DNA from 2 places in the Eubacterium sp. An3 genome. Region 1 is predicted to be linked to the other one. Evidence: predicted binding sites of a transcription regulator. Region 1 holds the regulator's gene; the other holds the start of a gene.

Region 1 (7,944 bases):
CGTGGACTTCTCATCATCATAATGATATACCGTCATAAAACCGTCGAACTTAATCCGTGCGCCCGACACGCTGAAACGATAGTCGCCGGCTCCGATCTTCACAGAGACGGTCTCATATACAGCCTCTGACATGCGGCTGGCAATAAAGCGGGTCCAGATCAGATTATACAGACGATACAGATCTCTGGACAACTCTTCTTTCAAATCCGACGGCGACAGGCTGCTGTCCGTAGGCCGGATGGCTTCATGAGCATCCTGAATCTTGCCGGCTCCCGTCTTCCTGGCAGTGCCGTTTCCCACAAAATCTTCTCCGTACCGGGTTCTGATATACTCCTGGCAGGCTGCATCCGCTTCCTCGGATATTCTGGTGGAGTCTGTACGAAGATAAGTAATGAGACCGATGGTCCCGCGGCCTTTCAGAGAAACGCCTTCATAGAGCTCCTGCGCCAGACGCATGGTCTTCTGCGTAGACATATTCAGCTTCTTGGAAGCTTCCTGCTGCAGGGTACTGGTAGTAAATGGCAGCGGCGGTTTTTTCCTCCGCTCCCCGCGCTTGATACCCAGAACTTCATAGCGGCATCCTTCCAGTTCTTTTGTGATACGCTCCACATCTTCTTTGCTGCGGAGTTCGATTTTACCATCTTTGTCGCCTGTAAAATGCGCTTCCAGCGGTTTTTTCACGCCTTCCACCTGCAGATCCGCATCTATGCTCCAGTATTCTTCCGGAATAAACTCATTAATCTCTTTTTCGCGGTCAGATATGATACGCAGCGCCACTGACTGCACACGTCCGGCGCTCAGTCCTCTCTTAATCTTTGACCAGAGAATCGGGCTGATCTTATAACCCACAATACGGTCCAGCACGCGCCGCGCCTGCTGCGCATCCACCAGGTTCATATCAATATCCCGGGAATTCTTAATCGATCTCTTCACCGCATCCTTCGTGATCTCATTGAAAGTAATCCGGCTGCATTTTTTTCCTTCCAGCTTCAGAGCGTTATAAAGATGCCAGGAAATCGCTTCGCCTTCCCGGTCCGGGTCCGTTGCGAGATAAACTTTATCTGCCTTTTTCACTTCCTTGCGAAGTTGAGCCAGAATCTCTCCCTTCCCCCGGATTGTTATATATTTCGGTTCATAATCATTATCAAAATCAATTCCCATAGAACTTTTGGGAAGATCACGGACATGTCCGTTGGAGGCAATGACCTTATAACTTTTTCCCAAAAACTTCTGAATCGTTTTTGCCTTTGCAGGTGATTCCACAATCACTAACTTGCTTGCCATTTACAATACACTCCCAACTTATATATAGATAGATGGCATAAAAAAACTCTTAACCTCATATTCCAGGACAAATATTTTGCTATATTATTCTGATAAAAAGCCTTGTCCTGTAAAACAATTATCAATAATACACCATTTCACATGGGTTCGCAAGAAAAAAATTTTTAAAATTTTCTCAGATAAGTGTTCTGTGACGGCTGATAAATATACTGAGAAATCTCCATTTCCAATAAAATATACTGCAATTTTACAAAATTATACCCGCTTTTCTCTAAAAGTTCATTAAAACTTGTCGGATTTTTTGCATCCAGAAGTTCATAGATTCGCTGCTGTTCCGGATCTTCCAAAAGACACGCTGCCCGTTCTTTTGCAAACTTTACCTGTTCTTTTCCATTCTTTTTCTCAGATTTTGCATACTTGGCAAGTAACTGACCGGCAATGTCTTCGGGACACTGTACCAGAGAGGCTCCTTCCGCGATGAGTCTGTTGCATCCGGCGCTCAGCGGATCCGAAACTCTCCCCGGCATTGCGAACACCTCTTTCCCTTGTTCCAGTGCCTGGTCTATGGTGATAAAAGAACCGCTTTTTTCTCCTGCCTCCAGCACAAATACTCCGTCCGCGATTCCACTGATCAGACGATTCCTGAGCGGAAACAATCCCGGACTGTTGGGAACGCCGAGATTATATTCTGACAGCACACCTCCTCTTTCATACATTTGCATATATAAAGAAAAATTCTCCCGGGGATACATACTATCGATGCCTCCGCCCAGAATTCCAAGAGTGTATCCTCCGGCCCGAAGTGCTCCTCTGTGGCTTGCAGCATCAATTCCCGCTGCCAGACCGCTGACGATCTGGATGCCCTGCAGCGCCAATGACTCCGCGAAGCTCTGCGCCATATGAAGACCGTAGGGAGTCGCCGCCCGGGATCCCACCATGCCAAGCACCGGCATATCCTCTGCCGGAAGCCTTCCTTTGACATATATGCCATACGGAGGATCAAACAGCTGCCTGAACTTCCGGGGATACTCCGGAGATTCCCAATGCACAAAATGCACGCCGGAAGTCTCCAACTTCTGCATCGACTGATTTATCCTATATGTATTGCGGGAGTTTTGTAAATATACGCACTGCTTTGGACTCAGGATATCTTCGTACTCTCTCTTTCCCGCATGATACAGGACTGCCGGATGGATAAAGCGGTCCAGCAGCTTCTTTCTGGACACACTGCCTACTCCGGATATGTTCACAAACCAATACCAGAAAAACGCGTTGTTTTCTTCCACTTTATAATCTGTCTCTTTATCGCTCATATCTGCCCCCCGACCATTCTCACCCGACGCCCCTGCGTCCCGCGGTATCACTCTGCCGCAAAATACCTCCGTGCGGAACGCTCTACGATGCTACGGCGTATCCGGATCTTGCCCAAAAGGCGCAGTCCGGCGGAACATCAGCGCCTCCCGCAGATGTTCTTCCCTGATCCGGGCGGAGCCTTCCATATCAGCGATTGTTCTTCCCACTTTGAGAATACGGTTGTATGAGCGGCCGGTCAGCCGCAGACGGTCAAATACTTCTTTCATCAGCTTCCGTGAATTCTCATCCAGCACGCAGTATTTTTTCACTTCTTTCGGCGTCATACGTCCGTTAAAATTACTTCCGCCTGATTTAAAACGTTCCTTTTGCAGTCCCCATACCTCCCGGACTCTTTCCCGGACCATCGCTGAAGTTTCTCCTTCTTTCTCCTCCGTCATCGTCTCATAAGACATTTTGTCACAGCGCACAAAAAGATCCAGACGATCCAGAATGGGCCCGCTCAGACGATTCTGATAATGAAAGATCTCCCTCGGACTGCAATGGCAGTATCTTCGGTCAGGAAAATATCCGCACGGGCAGGGATTGGCCGCGGCAATAAAAATAAAATCCGCCGGAAATGTCACCGTTTTACCATTTCTGATCTGTCTGACCTGATGATCTTCCAGCACTACCCGGAACATCTCAATTAATTCTCTTTTAAATTCCGGAAACTCATCCAGGAATAATACCCCATGATGTGCCAGAGTCACTTCCCCGGGGCTCGGATTCTTTCCTCCTCCGAACATTCCGGCCATGGTGACAGAAGAAGACGGAGCCCGGAAAGGTCTGTTCTCCACCAGAGAAAAACCTTCCCGCAGCAACCCTTTCACACTGTATACCATGGTAGCGTCTATCATCTCTTCTCTGGTCATTCCCGGCATAATCCCCGGCGTGCATGACGCCAGCATGGACTTGCCCGCTCCGGGCGGCCCGTCCAGAAACAGATTGTGATATCCGGCCACAGCAATCTCCAGCGCTCTCTTAGCCATACGCTGTCCTTTTACCTCCGATAAATCAGGATACCCGGCCCCTCCGTCCGGACGTCCCGCCGCTCTTATTGTTTTCCCCACATCTTTAACACAGGTTACGATTTTTCTTTCGGAATATTCATCCTCTGCCGTCCCCCTCAAAAAGGCGGTCACTTCTTTTAAATTGGCAAAACCCAGAACCCTCATCTCCGGCAGGAGAGACGCCTCCTGCACATTGGCCGGAGGAACTACACAGGTATGGTATCCCGCTTCCTGCGCAGTCCTCAGGATAGCGAGCACACCCGTAACAGGCGACAGCATACCGTCAAGAGCCAGCTCGCCCAGAAATACAATTCCTCTGACAGCACTTTGCGGTATCAGTCCCATGGCTGTCATAATGCCGACGGCGATGGCCATATCATAGCAGGTACCGCTTTTTCTCACGTCTGCCGGCGCAAGATTCACTGAGACACGTCTAGGAGGAAGATGGCAGCCTGTATTCTTCAGGGCAGTGCGAACTCGTTCCTTTGCCTCCTTCACTTCAGAAGACAGATGTCCGGTCAGACCAAAAACCGGAAGACCGTCACTAACATCTGCCTGTACTGTAATGATCTCTCCATGTACGCCCTGTACCATACCGCTTAAAACTTCTGCTACCATGTTTCACCTCCTGACTTTTCCAGATTTTAACATATTATTTTTACATTTTCAAGTGTATTTTACATTATTTTACATTTTATATTCTAAAAAAACTCCGGTATTGCTCATACCGAAGTTTTTTAATGTTTTATGCTTTACACGCCTTTTATTTCTGACTCTCCCTGTCCGCCGGCATCGCTGCTGGAATCCAGCATCTTTTTCAGTTCATTCATAAATGTATTAACATCTTTGAACTCCCTGTAAACCGATGCAAATCGAACATATGCCACCTGCTCCAGTGATTTGAGCCGTTCCATGACAATCTCGCCGATAACCTTGCTTTCAATCTCCTTATACTCCAGATTGAAAATGTCATTCTCGATCTTATTGACAGTCTCTTCTATCTTCTCCACAGGAATCGGCCGCTTGTGGCAGGCACGAAGAACGCCGGCCATGATCTTGCTCCTGTCATATGGCTCCCGGCTCCTGTCCTTCTTTATGACAGTGAGAGGAATGATCTCTACCTTTTCGTATGTGGTAAAACGTTTCCCACATTCATCACACTGTCTTCTTCTCCGGATGGACGCATTGTCATCCGCAGGTCTGGAATCAATCACGCGGGTGTTATCCATACCGCAAAATGGACATTTCATACATGTTCCTCCCTGGCTGTATCTTATGTATCCCGGTCAGTGCAGTGCGCGTTCCTGAAAACGGGAAAAGCACTGCACTGGGAAAAGGAACCAATCAGCTTAATTTCTCTCTCAGTGCCAGGTTGATTCTGCCCATCTTGTCGATCTCGAGAACTTTTACTCTCACCTTGTCACCGATATTGACCACATCTTCTACTTTATTTACTCTGTCTCTGGATAATTTGGAAATATGAATCAGTCCGTCTTTGTTCGGAGCAAGCTGTACAAATGCACCGAAATTCATGATTCTCACAACTTCACCTTCATAGATAGCTCCGACCTCTACCGGCTCCACAATAAGACGAATCAGCTCCATAGCCTTATGAATCATATCCTGTTCCACGCCGCAGATATCCACTCTTCCGTCATCGTTGATATCAATCTTCACGCCGGTCTCATCAATGATGCCGTTGATAGTCTTGCCCTGTTTGCCGATGATCTCGCTGATCTTATCCGGCTCCACATGCATCTGCTGAATCTTAGGCGCGTATTTACCAACCTCCGGTCTTGGCTCGGCGATTACCGGCTCCATAACCTCAGTAAGAATGTACTCTCTTGCAGCCTTTGCCTTTGTGATGGCTCCTTTGATGATGTCCGGCGTCAGGCCGTGAATCTTGATATCCATCTGGATGGCAGTGATACCATCATGAGTTCCGGCAACCTTGAAATCCATGTCTCCAAAAAAGTCTTCCAGCCCCTGAATATCTGTAAGGATCAGATAATCGTCATCAGTATCTCCGGTCACAAGACCTGTGGAGATACCAGCTACCGGTTTCTTAATCGGAACACCAGCTGCCATCAGAGACAGGGTGGAGGCACACACGCTGGCCTGTGAAGTGGAACCGTTGGATTCCAGTGTCTCGGATACGGTACGGATTGCGTACGGGAACTCATCCTCGCTTGGCAGCACCGGTACCAGCGCCCGCTCTGCCAGAGCGCCATGTCCGATCTCCCGGCGTCCCGGTCCTCGGCTCGGCTTGGTCTCGCCCACAGAATAGCTAGGGAAATTATAATGATGCATATATCTCTTGGATGTTACATTTACATCTATGCCATCCACCTTCTGTACTTCGGATAACGGCGCCAGTGTTGTGATCGTCATGATCTGTGTCTGTCCTCTCTTGAACATACCGGAACCGTGTACTCTAGGCAGAATGTCGATCTCTGCGGACAGCGGGCGGATCTCGTCGATCGCTCTGCCGTCCGGACGTTTGTGATCTTTTAAGATCATTTTGCGGACAGTCTTTTTCTGGAACTTGTACACAGCGTCGCCGATCAGCGGCAGCCAGTCTTCATGCTCTTCCGCATATCTTTCTTCCAGTTTCTCCTCAATCTGGCGGATGTTTTCTTCACGCACCTGCTTCACATCGGTAAATACCGCTTCTTCCATGGCTTCCGGTGTAATGAACTCCACCATGTCGTTCCACAGTTCTTCCGGTGTGTCCACATGCTCATAGTCATGTTTCTCTTTACCGCACTCATCAACGATCTTCTGAATAAATGCGATAATCTCTTTGTTGACCTCATGAGCCTTAAAAATAGCGTCGATCATCACATCCTCCGGCACCTCGTTGGCGCCCGCCTCGATCATGATAACCTTCTCTGCGGTGGATGCAACGGTCAGCGCCAGGTCGGATACCTGCTGCTGATCCGCTGTCGGGTTCACGATGAACTCTCCATCAATGAGTCCCATCTGTGTGGCTGCGATCGGTCCGTCAAACGGGATGTCGGAAATACAGGTGGCAATGGAAGAACCGAGCATCGCTGTCACCTCCGGTGAACAGTCCGGATCCACAGACATCACCAGGTTATTTAAAGTTACGTCATTTCTGTAATCCTTCGGGAAAAGCGGACGCATCGGACGGTCAATGACACGGGATGTGAGCACAGCATGCTCGGACGCCTTTCCTTCTCTCTTATTAAATCCTCCCGGAATCTTTCCGACAGAGTACATTTTCTCCTCAAACTCCACGCTCAGAGGGAAGAAATCAATTCCTTCTCTCGGCTTATCGGATGCAGTGGCCGTAGACAGTACCACCGTATCTCCGTAATGCATAAATGCCGCGCCGTTGGCCTGAGCGGCAACTCTTCCGATCTCGACCGACAGAGTTCTTCCTGCCAGTTCCATGGAAAACTGTTTTATCATTCTGATACCTCCTAAATCCATTATGACAAACATAATACGGGAAGGTTAAAAAACACTGCCCGTATCCACGCATCATTGGGAAGGCTCCGAAACAACTGAAAAATACACTGTTCACCAATGTGCTTTTCAGAAGTCCCGGTCACGCACTTCCCATTGTTTGTCTGCTATATTATTATTACTATTGCCTAATCTTGCTTATTTTATCACACCGCGCAGAAGAATACCAGACTTTTTTTCTATTATATCCCTTTTTATTTTATTCCGGTTCTCATTGTTCTCTTCATTGACAACCCGGAGATTTCATTTTATCATACAATCATTATAAAATATTCCGGACAAGCAATCTGACAAATAATCTGATATTAAAAATAATTCGAGGTACTGCCATGAAAGAAACGCAATTATTACAAACACAGGCATACGATTATCTCATTGAACACATCAAAAAAGGAGAACTTCAGCCTGATACCATATATTCTCTAAATCAGCTGGCAAAAGAATCAGGATTTTCCCGGACGCCTTTCCGGGACGCCGTGCTGCGTCTTGAACAGGAACGTTATCTTGACATTCTTCCCAGCAAAGGATTTATTCTCCACAAAATGACAAGGGAAGACATTATCGAAACTTATCAGATCCGAAACGCCATCGAAGTCTACTGTTTCAAACAGCTTTCCCAAAACCTTCACACGGACCGGGGACAACAGTATTATAAAAAGCTCTCTTCCAAAGTTGACAGCCAGAAGGAGATTACTGAAACCACCTGCTCAACTGAAGATTTCGGCAGAAAAGATTATGAATTTCACCGCAGTCTTGTCCAATACGTGGGCAATGAATCCATGCTGGAAATTTACCGCCGGTTTAT
Region 2 (7,944 bases), on a different contig from region 1:
GAGAATATCTGCTGCATGGCGAGAAAAGATTTCGCGGACAAAGAACTGGGAGAGAACGCGGCGATTCTTGTACTTGAAGGCCGTCATGGCAGGACGTGTCTTTTCGTTATACAGAAAAAGCGCCAGGCCGGAACGAAAGCTTTTGGGAAATATGCGGCAGTCGTAGCAATATTCCTGCTCTCTAGAAGAGACCGGTTTGCCGCAGGACAGGCAGGTCGGTTCCTGCACATAGGGAAGCTGCGGAGCGCACTTGCTGCATACATAGTCCCTGTAAGGAAGCAGAACGCCGCAGACAGGACAGTTCCTCGGATAAAGGATGGGAAGAACACGGTCATAAAAGAGGAAGCGCAGCAGATTACGGGAGGGCAGACGGACCGGAACGACAGAAGAAGGCGCATCTGCCCGGCTGTTTGTATGAGTTTTATGACAGAATTTACAATAAATATAACGGAAAAACCGGAAATGCAGACGGTGCATTCCCGGTTTTTTCTTTTGTACAGATTTTTTTAATATATTAAGTTTCTCTAATATATCAAACATATTACGCCTTTCCTGTACTGCCAAAACCGCCCCGGTCCGTGTGGTGAAGCGTGTCTGTCTCCTCAAAATGGATGACAGGCTGGTGCTTCATGATACGGAACTGACAGATGCGGTCATTGACGTGAATCTCGGTGTCACGCACGGCGAGAACCGGCATGTACCACTGGTCATTGTCGCCGCAGTAGGATTCGTCGATGACACCCATGTGATTGGTCTGGATGACGCCAAAATTCTTGAATGTGGAACTTCGGGGCACCACATGGGCCTCATAACCCGCCGGAAGCTCCATGGCGACGCCTAAAGGAATGAGAGCAAACTCTCCTTTCTTCAATGAGACGTCTGCGGCGGCCCGCAGGTCGATCCAGTCCGACTTGTTTTCTATGTAGGTTAATTTCTCAATCTCATCAGAGAAATACTTGATTCGTATAGTTTCCATAAATGTATCTCCTTGTAACCGGAAAATGGCTGGGCTGGCGCAGGATGATGCAGATTACAGCGGGGCGTCTGCCGGCTGATCCAGGGTGATAAGCCTCTGGTTGCTGCTTCCGCGGAATTCCAGCGTCAGGTCGCGCAGTTCTTCGACATAAGGACCGTCCACCAGCACATTGGTCACAGACAAAAGATTGCCAATAGCAGGGTCTGTCTTGGCCATCTCCAGCAAATCTTCATAGACATAACCTGTGTAAGTCATAACATGACCGCCGGTGGCGCGTACCATGCGTCCCAGGGCTGCCAGAGGTTCCGGCTGGCAGAAAGGTTCTCCGCCGGAAAAAGTGATGCCGGAAAGGAGAGGATTCTTTCTGTATTCTCTAAAAATATAGTCTATTGTTTCCACATAGCCGTCAGTAAAAGAGTGAGTCTGGGGATTGTGACAGCCTTTGCAGTGATGCGGGCATCCCTGCACAAAAACGACATAACGGAGTCCCGGTCCGTCCACGATGGACTCTTCCACCAGACCGCTTAAGCGTAACTCAAAGGCCATGTTTTACGCGGTCTCTTTCTTCGGCTTTTTTGGCGTTATTAAAACGATCCATAGTACCCACCAGATATCCGGTGATTCTTCTGATGCGGTCAAAGTCGACATTTTTTCCGATTGCAGTGGTTTCTGCTGTTTTATTATTCAACATAAAAATGCTCCTTTCTATCTTTTGATGGGCGGGACGTCCGGATACTTCTTCTGAAGTTCCAGAAGCTTCTCGATGGAGATGGATTCTCCGGCCCGCCTTCCACAACGTGGACAGACGTCGTTAATGACTCCAGTATACCCGCAAACCGGGTCGCGGTCAACCGGGTGATTGATAGAACCGTAACCGACGCCCTGTTCTTTCATGTACCGGATAATGGATTCGAAGGCAGGAAGGTTACGGCTGGTATCGCCGTCAAGCTCCACATAGCTGATGTGACCGGCGTTGGTCAGCGCATGATATGGCGCTTCCAGCTCAATCTTCCGGTATGCCTTGATCGGATAATATACCGGTACGTGGAAAGAATTGGTGTAATACTCTCTGTCAGTGATGCCCGGCAGTTCTCCGTATTTTTTGCGGTCCATTTTTACAAAACGTCCGCTCAGCCCCTCGGCAGGGGTGGCAAGCAAGGTGAAATTAAGACCTGTCTTCTGGGACTCAGCGTCCAGTTTATGACGCATGTGGCTGATGATGGCGAGCCCCAGTTTCTGTGCTTCTTCACTCTCGCCGTGATGTTTGCCGATGAGCGCCTTTAATGTCTCTGCAAGGCCGATAAAACCGACGCTCAGTGTTCCGTGCTTCAGTACCTCGCCTATGGTGTCGTCAATGGACAGGTGCTCGGAATCAATCCAGATGCCCTGGGCCATCAGGAAAGGATAGTTGCGTACCTTTCTGGCCGCCTGAATCTTAAATCGATGCAGCAGCTGACGGATAACAAGATCCATCATATCATCAAGTTTCTGATAAAAAACTTCGAGATCGCCGTGGGCTTCAATTCCCAGCCGGGGCAGGTTGATGGAAGTAAAACTTAAGTTACCCCGCCCGAAAGTAACCTGTCTGTCCGGGTCATGGACGTTGCCGAGAACCCTGGTCCGGCAGCCCATGTAAGCGACTTCTGTATTAGGATCGCCTTCTTTGTAATAAGACAGGTTGAATGGCGCGTCAATGAAACTGAAGTTCGGAAACAGGCGTTTGGCTGAAGTTTTGATGGCCAGCTGGAACAGATCGTAATTCGGGTCGCCCGGATTATAATTGACGCCTTCTTTTACTTTGAAGATCTGTACCGGGAAAATAGGGGTTTCTCCTGCTCCCAGACCATCTATGGTAGACTCCAGCAGGTTTCGGATGACCATGCGGCCTTCCGGCGAGGTGTCCGTCCCATAATTAATGGAAGAAAACGGAACCTGTGCTCCGGCTCTGGAATGCATGGTGTTCAGGTTGTGGATGAGGGACTGCATGGCCTGACGGGTCTGCTCTTCCGTATACTGCATGGCCTGTTCCATGCAGAAGCTATGCATTTCATCCAGATTTTCCTTGAGGCTGTCCTCCAGAGGAAGCTGGCGGAAGGCGTCAAGGTAAGTCTGTTCCTGTCCCATCTTCAGAGGAAAGGTCACTGCATTTCTTAACACCTTTTCCAGGGTCTCAGCCTTCTGCCTGTCATAGCGCAGCCGAACCTCCACGAAGGAGCGCAAAGCCTTGAAATATTCTTTCGTGTAGGTCTTGGATACGCCTTCTGCCATGGCGTAGTCAAAGTTCGGGAGACTCTGGCCGCCGTGCATCTCGTTCTGGTTGGCCTGAATGACGATACAGGCCAGCGCCGCATAAGTAATGATGGACTGGGGTTCACGCACATAGCCGTGTCCGGTGGAAAATCCGCTCTTGAACAGGCGGATCAGATCGATCTGGCAGCAGGTCTCCGTCAGCATATAAAAATCCATATCATGGATATGGATGTCTCCGTTGGTGTGGGCCGCTCCGATATCTTTCGGCAGCACGTAGTTGGTGATGAAATACTTGGAACCTTCCGAACCGTACCGGAGCATGGTTCCCATGGCAGTGTCGCCGTCGATGTTGGCGTTCTCCCGCTTAATATTCTCCGATTTGGCGCTGGAGTAGGTCAGACGCTCATAAATATTCATCAGATCGAACTCGGTGCTGCGGATCTTGGCATGTTCCGCCCGGTACAAAATATAAGCCTTGGCGGTGGATGCGAAATCGTAGCGGATCAGCATGGCCTCCACAATATCCTGTATCTGCTCAACGGTGGGAACCTCCACATCTTCCACGGCATCGCAGACCTTCTGTGTCAGATAAGAAAGATCCGCGGGAGTCAGATGATCCTCGGAGGCAGTGCTGGCGCGATGGATCGCATTCAAGATCTTGATGGAATCAAAAGGAACCAGGTCGCCGTTGCGCTTCTGAATCTGTTTTCCCATAATATAGTAAAACTCCTTTAATATGTCATATAGACGAAACACAATATATAGTAATTGCGATGAAAACAAACACTATATAGTGAGTTGCGTACCACAATAGTATCACCGGACGAGGGTTTCGTCAACGGAAAATAGTTGTTGCATTTTCCGTAAAAAAGGGTAAGATATTATCAGACAATAAAAAACAGTTCTGACAATTGGCTGATTTGTTTATAAAGGGGGATATCCTGGAAAGTTATCCACATTTTCGGTAGAAGTGTGGAAAAGTCAAATGGACGAGGAAAACAGAGACTTATCAACAATAAAATAAAAAGTTATCCACATTATCCACAAAATCCACAGGTGATTGTGGATAATTTATGCACAACAAAAATAGACGGCTGTACATTTTATATATTTTTATAAAAAAGGAGAAATTTGAACGGCGGGAAGCAGGAGATGGAATATCATGCAGAATATAATCCCGCTGTAAAAAAGGGATTGACTCCGGACGTACGGTATGGTATATTAAGCTGGCGATGGAATAGGTCTTTTTTTTATGCCTAAAAAAGACAAATGCATAATTAAAAAATTGGAGGTGGAAGTTGTGCGCGTGAAGATTACATTGGCATGTACAGAGTGCAAGCAGCGTAACTACAATACTACGAAGGAGAAAAAGAATCATCCGGAAAGACTGGAAACCAGCAAGTATTGCAGATTCTGCAGGAAGCATACTGTTCATAAGGAAACAAAATAGTTGAACCGTTTATAAGGAGTGATGACATGAGCGACGAAAAAAAGAAAACAGGAATCCGTGGTTGGTTCCGTGGTCTTCAGTCCGAGTTTAAAAAGATCACCTGGCCGGATAAGGACAGGCTGGTACGAGAAACAGCGACTGTCGCAGTGGTATCTGTAATCCTTGGTATCATCATTGCTACCCTGGATATGGTTCTTCAGTATGGAATTAATTTTCTTGTCTAGCAAAAGGGTAAAGGTGAATATATGTCAGAATTGAACTGGTATGTGGTCCATACCTACTCAGGCTATGAAAATAAAGTAAAAGCGAATATTGAAAAGACAATTGAAAACAGAAAGCTGCAGGATCAGATATTCGAAGTCAGAGTTCCCCTTCAGGAAGTTGTAGAGATGAAGGGCGGAGTTAAAAAAAATGTTTCCAAAAAGATGTTTCCCGGATACGTTCTTGTAAACATGGTTATGAATGACGACACATGGTACGTCATCCGCAACACAAGAGGCGTTACAGGTTTCGTAGGCCCGGGATCTGAGCCTATCCCTCTGACGATGGCTGAGATGAGAAATCTGGGCATCGCTGAGACGGAAGAAGAGGTTGAGATCGATGTGGAAGTCGGCGATCTGATCGAAGTGGTATCCGGCGCATGGGAAGGTCGTGTGAGCCAGGTCAAAGATATTAACATGGGCAAGCAGACCGTGACCATCGAGGTGGATATGTTCGGTCGGGAGACTTCTGTAGAGATTGGATTTTTAGACGTAAAGAAATTATAAGATGTCTGAACAGGACAGTGGGAGGGAGATTCCCGCAATTACCACAATAGGAGGTTAGCTATCATGGCGAAGAAAGTAACAGGTTATATTAAATTACAGATTCCGGCAGGCAAGGCAACTCCTGCACCGCCTGTAGGTCCGGCCTTAGGTCAGCACGGAGTAAATATCGTACAGTTTACGAAGGAGTTCAACGCAAGAACAGCAGATAAAGGCGATCTGATCATCCCTGTCGTAATCACGGTATATCAGGACAGAACATTCAGTTTCATTACAAAAACTCCACCGGCAGCAGTATTATTAAAGAAATACTGCAACATCAAATCCGGTTCCGGCGAACCAAACAGAACAAAAGTGGCATCTATCTCCAAAGATAAGATTAAAGAGATTGCCGAAATGAAAATGCCGGACTTAAATGCAGCTAGTATCGAAGCAGCTATGAGCATGATTGCAGGTACTGCAAGAAGCATGGGAATCACTGTTGAGGACTAATTGTAATTTTGAAGGATTTAATTTGACGAAGTGGGAGGGTCGCTCCCGATAATACCACAGGAGGTTATTTTTAAAATGAAAAAAGGTAAGAGATATCAGGAAGCTGCAAAGCTCAGAGATAAAACCAATTTATACGAAGCACCGGAAGCTATCGCCATCGTAAAAAAAGCAGCCAGTGCAAAATTTGACGAGACAATCGAAGCTCACTTAAAGATGGGTCTTGACGGACGTCACGCAGACCAGCAGATTCGTGGTGCGGTTGTACTGCCTCACGGAACTGGTAAAAAAGTTCGTGTCCTTGTTTTCGCAAAAGGCGACAAGGCAGAGGAAGCTGCAGCAGCAGGCGCAGAATTCGTAGGAGCAGAGGAGTTGATTCCGAAGATCCAGAACGAAGGATGGCTTGAGTTTGACAAAGTTGTTGCAACACCGAACATGATGAGCGTAGTAGGACGTCTGGGACGTATCCTCGGACCGAAAGGCTTAATGCCTAACCCGAAAGCCGGCACCGTAACCATGGACGTAGGCAAAGCCGTTCAGGAATTAAAAGCCGGTAAGATTGAGTACAGATTGGATAAGACCAACATCGTTCACGTGCCAATCGGAAAAGCTTCTTTCACAGAGGAGCAGTTAAACGAAAACTTCCAGACATTAATAGATGCTATTATTAAAGCAAAACCAGCGGCAGCAAAAGGACAGTATATCAGAAGTGCTACACTGACTTCTACAATGGGCCCTGGCGTAAAACTGAATACAGCAAAATTAGTTTAATATTGTCTCTGAACGAACAATTGGACTGATAGACTGTGTGTATTACAGTTAGAAAAAAGGATTCTGTATTCCACCGCTTTTAAAGCGGTAGAAACAGAATCCTTTTTTTGTGTTAAAATTTTAATAAAAGTTAAACTGCCTCATGGAAGGTTCGCATGATGACCTCCAGCTGTTGTTCCCGGCTCAGGCGGTTAAAGTTCACGGCGTAGCCGGATACCCGGATGGTAAGCGTCGGATAGTTTTCCGGATGTTCCATGGCGTCAAGGAGAAGTTCGCGGTTCATCACATTAACATTTAGGTGATGTGCGCCCTGCACGAAATATCCGTCCAGAATAGAAATCAGGTTGCGGGCTCTTTCCGGATTGGTTTTGCCCAGAGCAAGAGGGGTAATGGAAAATGTATTGGATACCCCGTCCTGGCAGACAGCGCGGTAAGGGATTTTGGCCACGGAATTTAAAGAGGCAAGAGCGCCGTGGATATCCCGGCCATGCATTGGATTTGCGCCAGGGGCAAACGGTTCGCCTGCTTTTCGTCCATCTGGGGTGGATCCGGTTTTTTTACCATACATGACATTGCTGGTGATGGTCAAAGCCGAGAGAGTGTGGATGGCATTACGATACAGCGGATGTTTTTTAAGTTCGGAAGAAAAATAGTTGGTCAATTCTACGGCGATGTCATCCACGGCATCAATATCGTTTCCGTACTTTGGAAAATCTCCTTCGATCCGGAAATCAACGGCGATTCCCTGTTCGTTTCGAATCGGATATACTTTTGCAAATTTTATGGCAGATAAAGAGTCTGCTGTCACAGATAAGCCGGAAATACCAAAAGCTGCCAGACGCTCGACCAACGTATTATGAAGTGCCATCTGGCTTGCCTCATAGGCATATTTATCATGCATATAATGAATGATATTAATCGTATCAACGTAAAGTTCCGCTACATAAGAAAGAACCTTTTTATAATCGGTCAGCACATGAGCGTAATCCAGGACTTCTTCTGTATTTTTTTCAATGCCCGGAACGACAAGAGTGCCTTTTAATTCATCCACACCGCCGTTAATGGCATAGAGGAGACTCTTTGCCAGGTTGGCACGAGCGCCAAAAAACTGCATTTGCTGTCCGACGGACATAGCAGAAACACAGCAGGCGATGCAATAATCATCTCCATAAAGCGGGCGCATCAGATCATCATTTTCGTATTGAATAGAGTCGGTGTCAATGCTCATCTTAGAGCAGTATGCT

Evidence for each region. Region 1 encodes NrdR, which represses ribonucleotide reductase genes. Its sites were predicted from a motif close to CACNANATNTNGTG; they were not measured.
Region 2: B5F87_RS14145 (anaerobic ribonucleoside triphosphate reductase) is a predicted target of NrdR. The motif match lies at 3,980-3,993, and genes of this name have one in related genera.

The regions. Positions count from the first base shown of each region.
Region 1 covers NZ_NFIR01000002.1:167,115-175,058, forward strand. The annotation lists gene topA (type I DNA topoisomerase) at 1-1,284, opposite strand, end outside; gene dprA (DNA-processing protein DprA) at 1,449-2,597, opposite strand; gene B5F87_RS03170 (YifB family Mg chelatase-like AAA ATPase) at 2,688-4,265, opposite strand; gene nrdR (transcriptional regulator NrdR) at 4,400-4,897, opposite strand; gene B5F87_RS03180 (polyribonucleotide nucleotidyltransferase) at 4,992-7,082, opposite strand; gene B5F87_RS03185 (GntR family transcriptional regulator) at 7,469-7,944, shown strand, end outside.
Region 2 covers NZ_NFIR01000019.1:41,653-49,596, reverse strand. The annotation lists gene B5F87_RS14165 (ComF family protein) at 1-540, opposite strand, end outside; gene B5F87_RS14160 (dUTP diphosphatase) at 542-976, opposite strand; gene nrdG (anaerobic ribonucleoside-triphosphate reductase activating protein) at 1,031-1,522, opposite strand; gene nrdD (anaerobic ribonucleoside-triphosphate reductase) at 1,512-1,667, opposite strand; gene B5F87_RS14145 (anaerobic ribonucleoside triphosphate reductase) at 1,682-3,940, opposite strand; gene rpmG (50S ribosomal protein L33) at 4,527-4,676, shown strand; gene secE (preprotein translocase subunit SecE) at 4,703-4,900, shown strand; gene nusG (transcription termination/antitermination protein NusG) at 4,922-5,443, shown strand; gene rplK (50S ribosomal protein L11) at 5,507-5,932, shown strand; gene rplA (50S ribosomal protein L1) at 6,008-6,700, shown strand; gene pflB (formate C-acetyltransferase) at 6,831-7,944, opposite strand, start outside.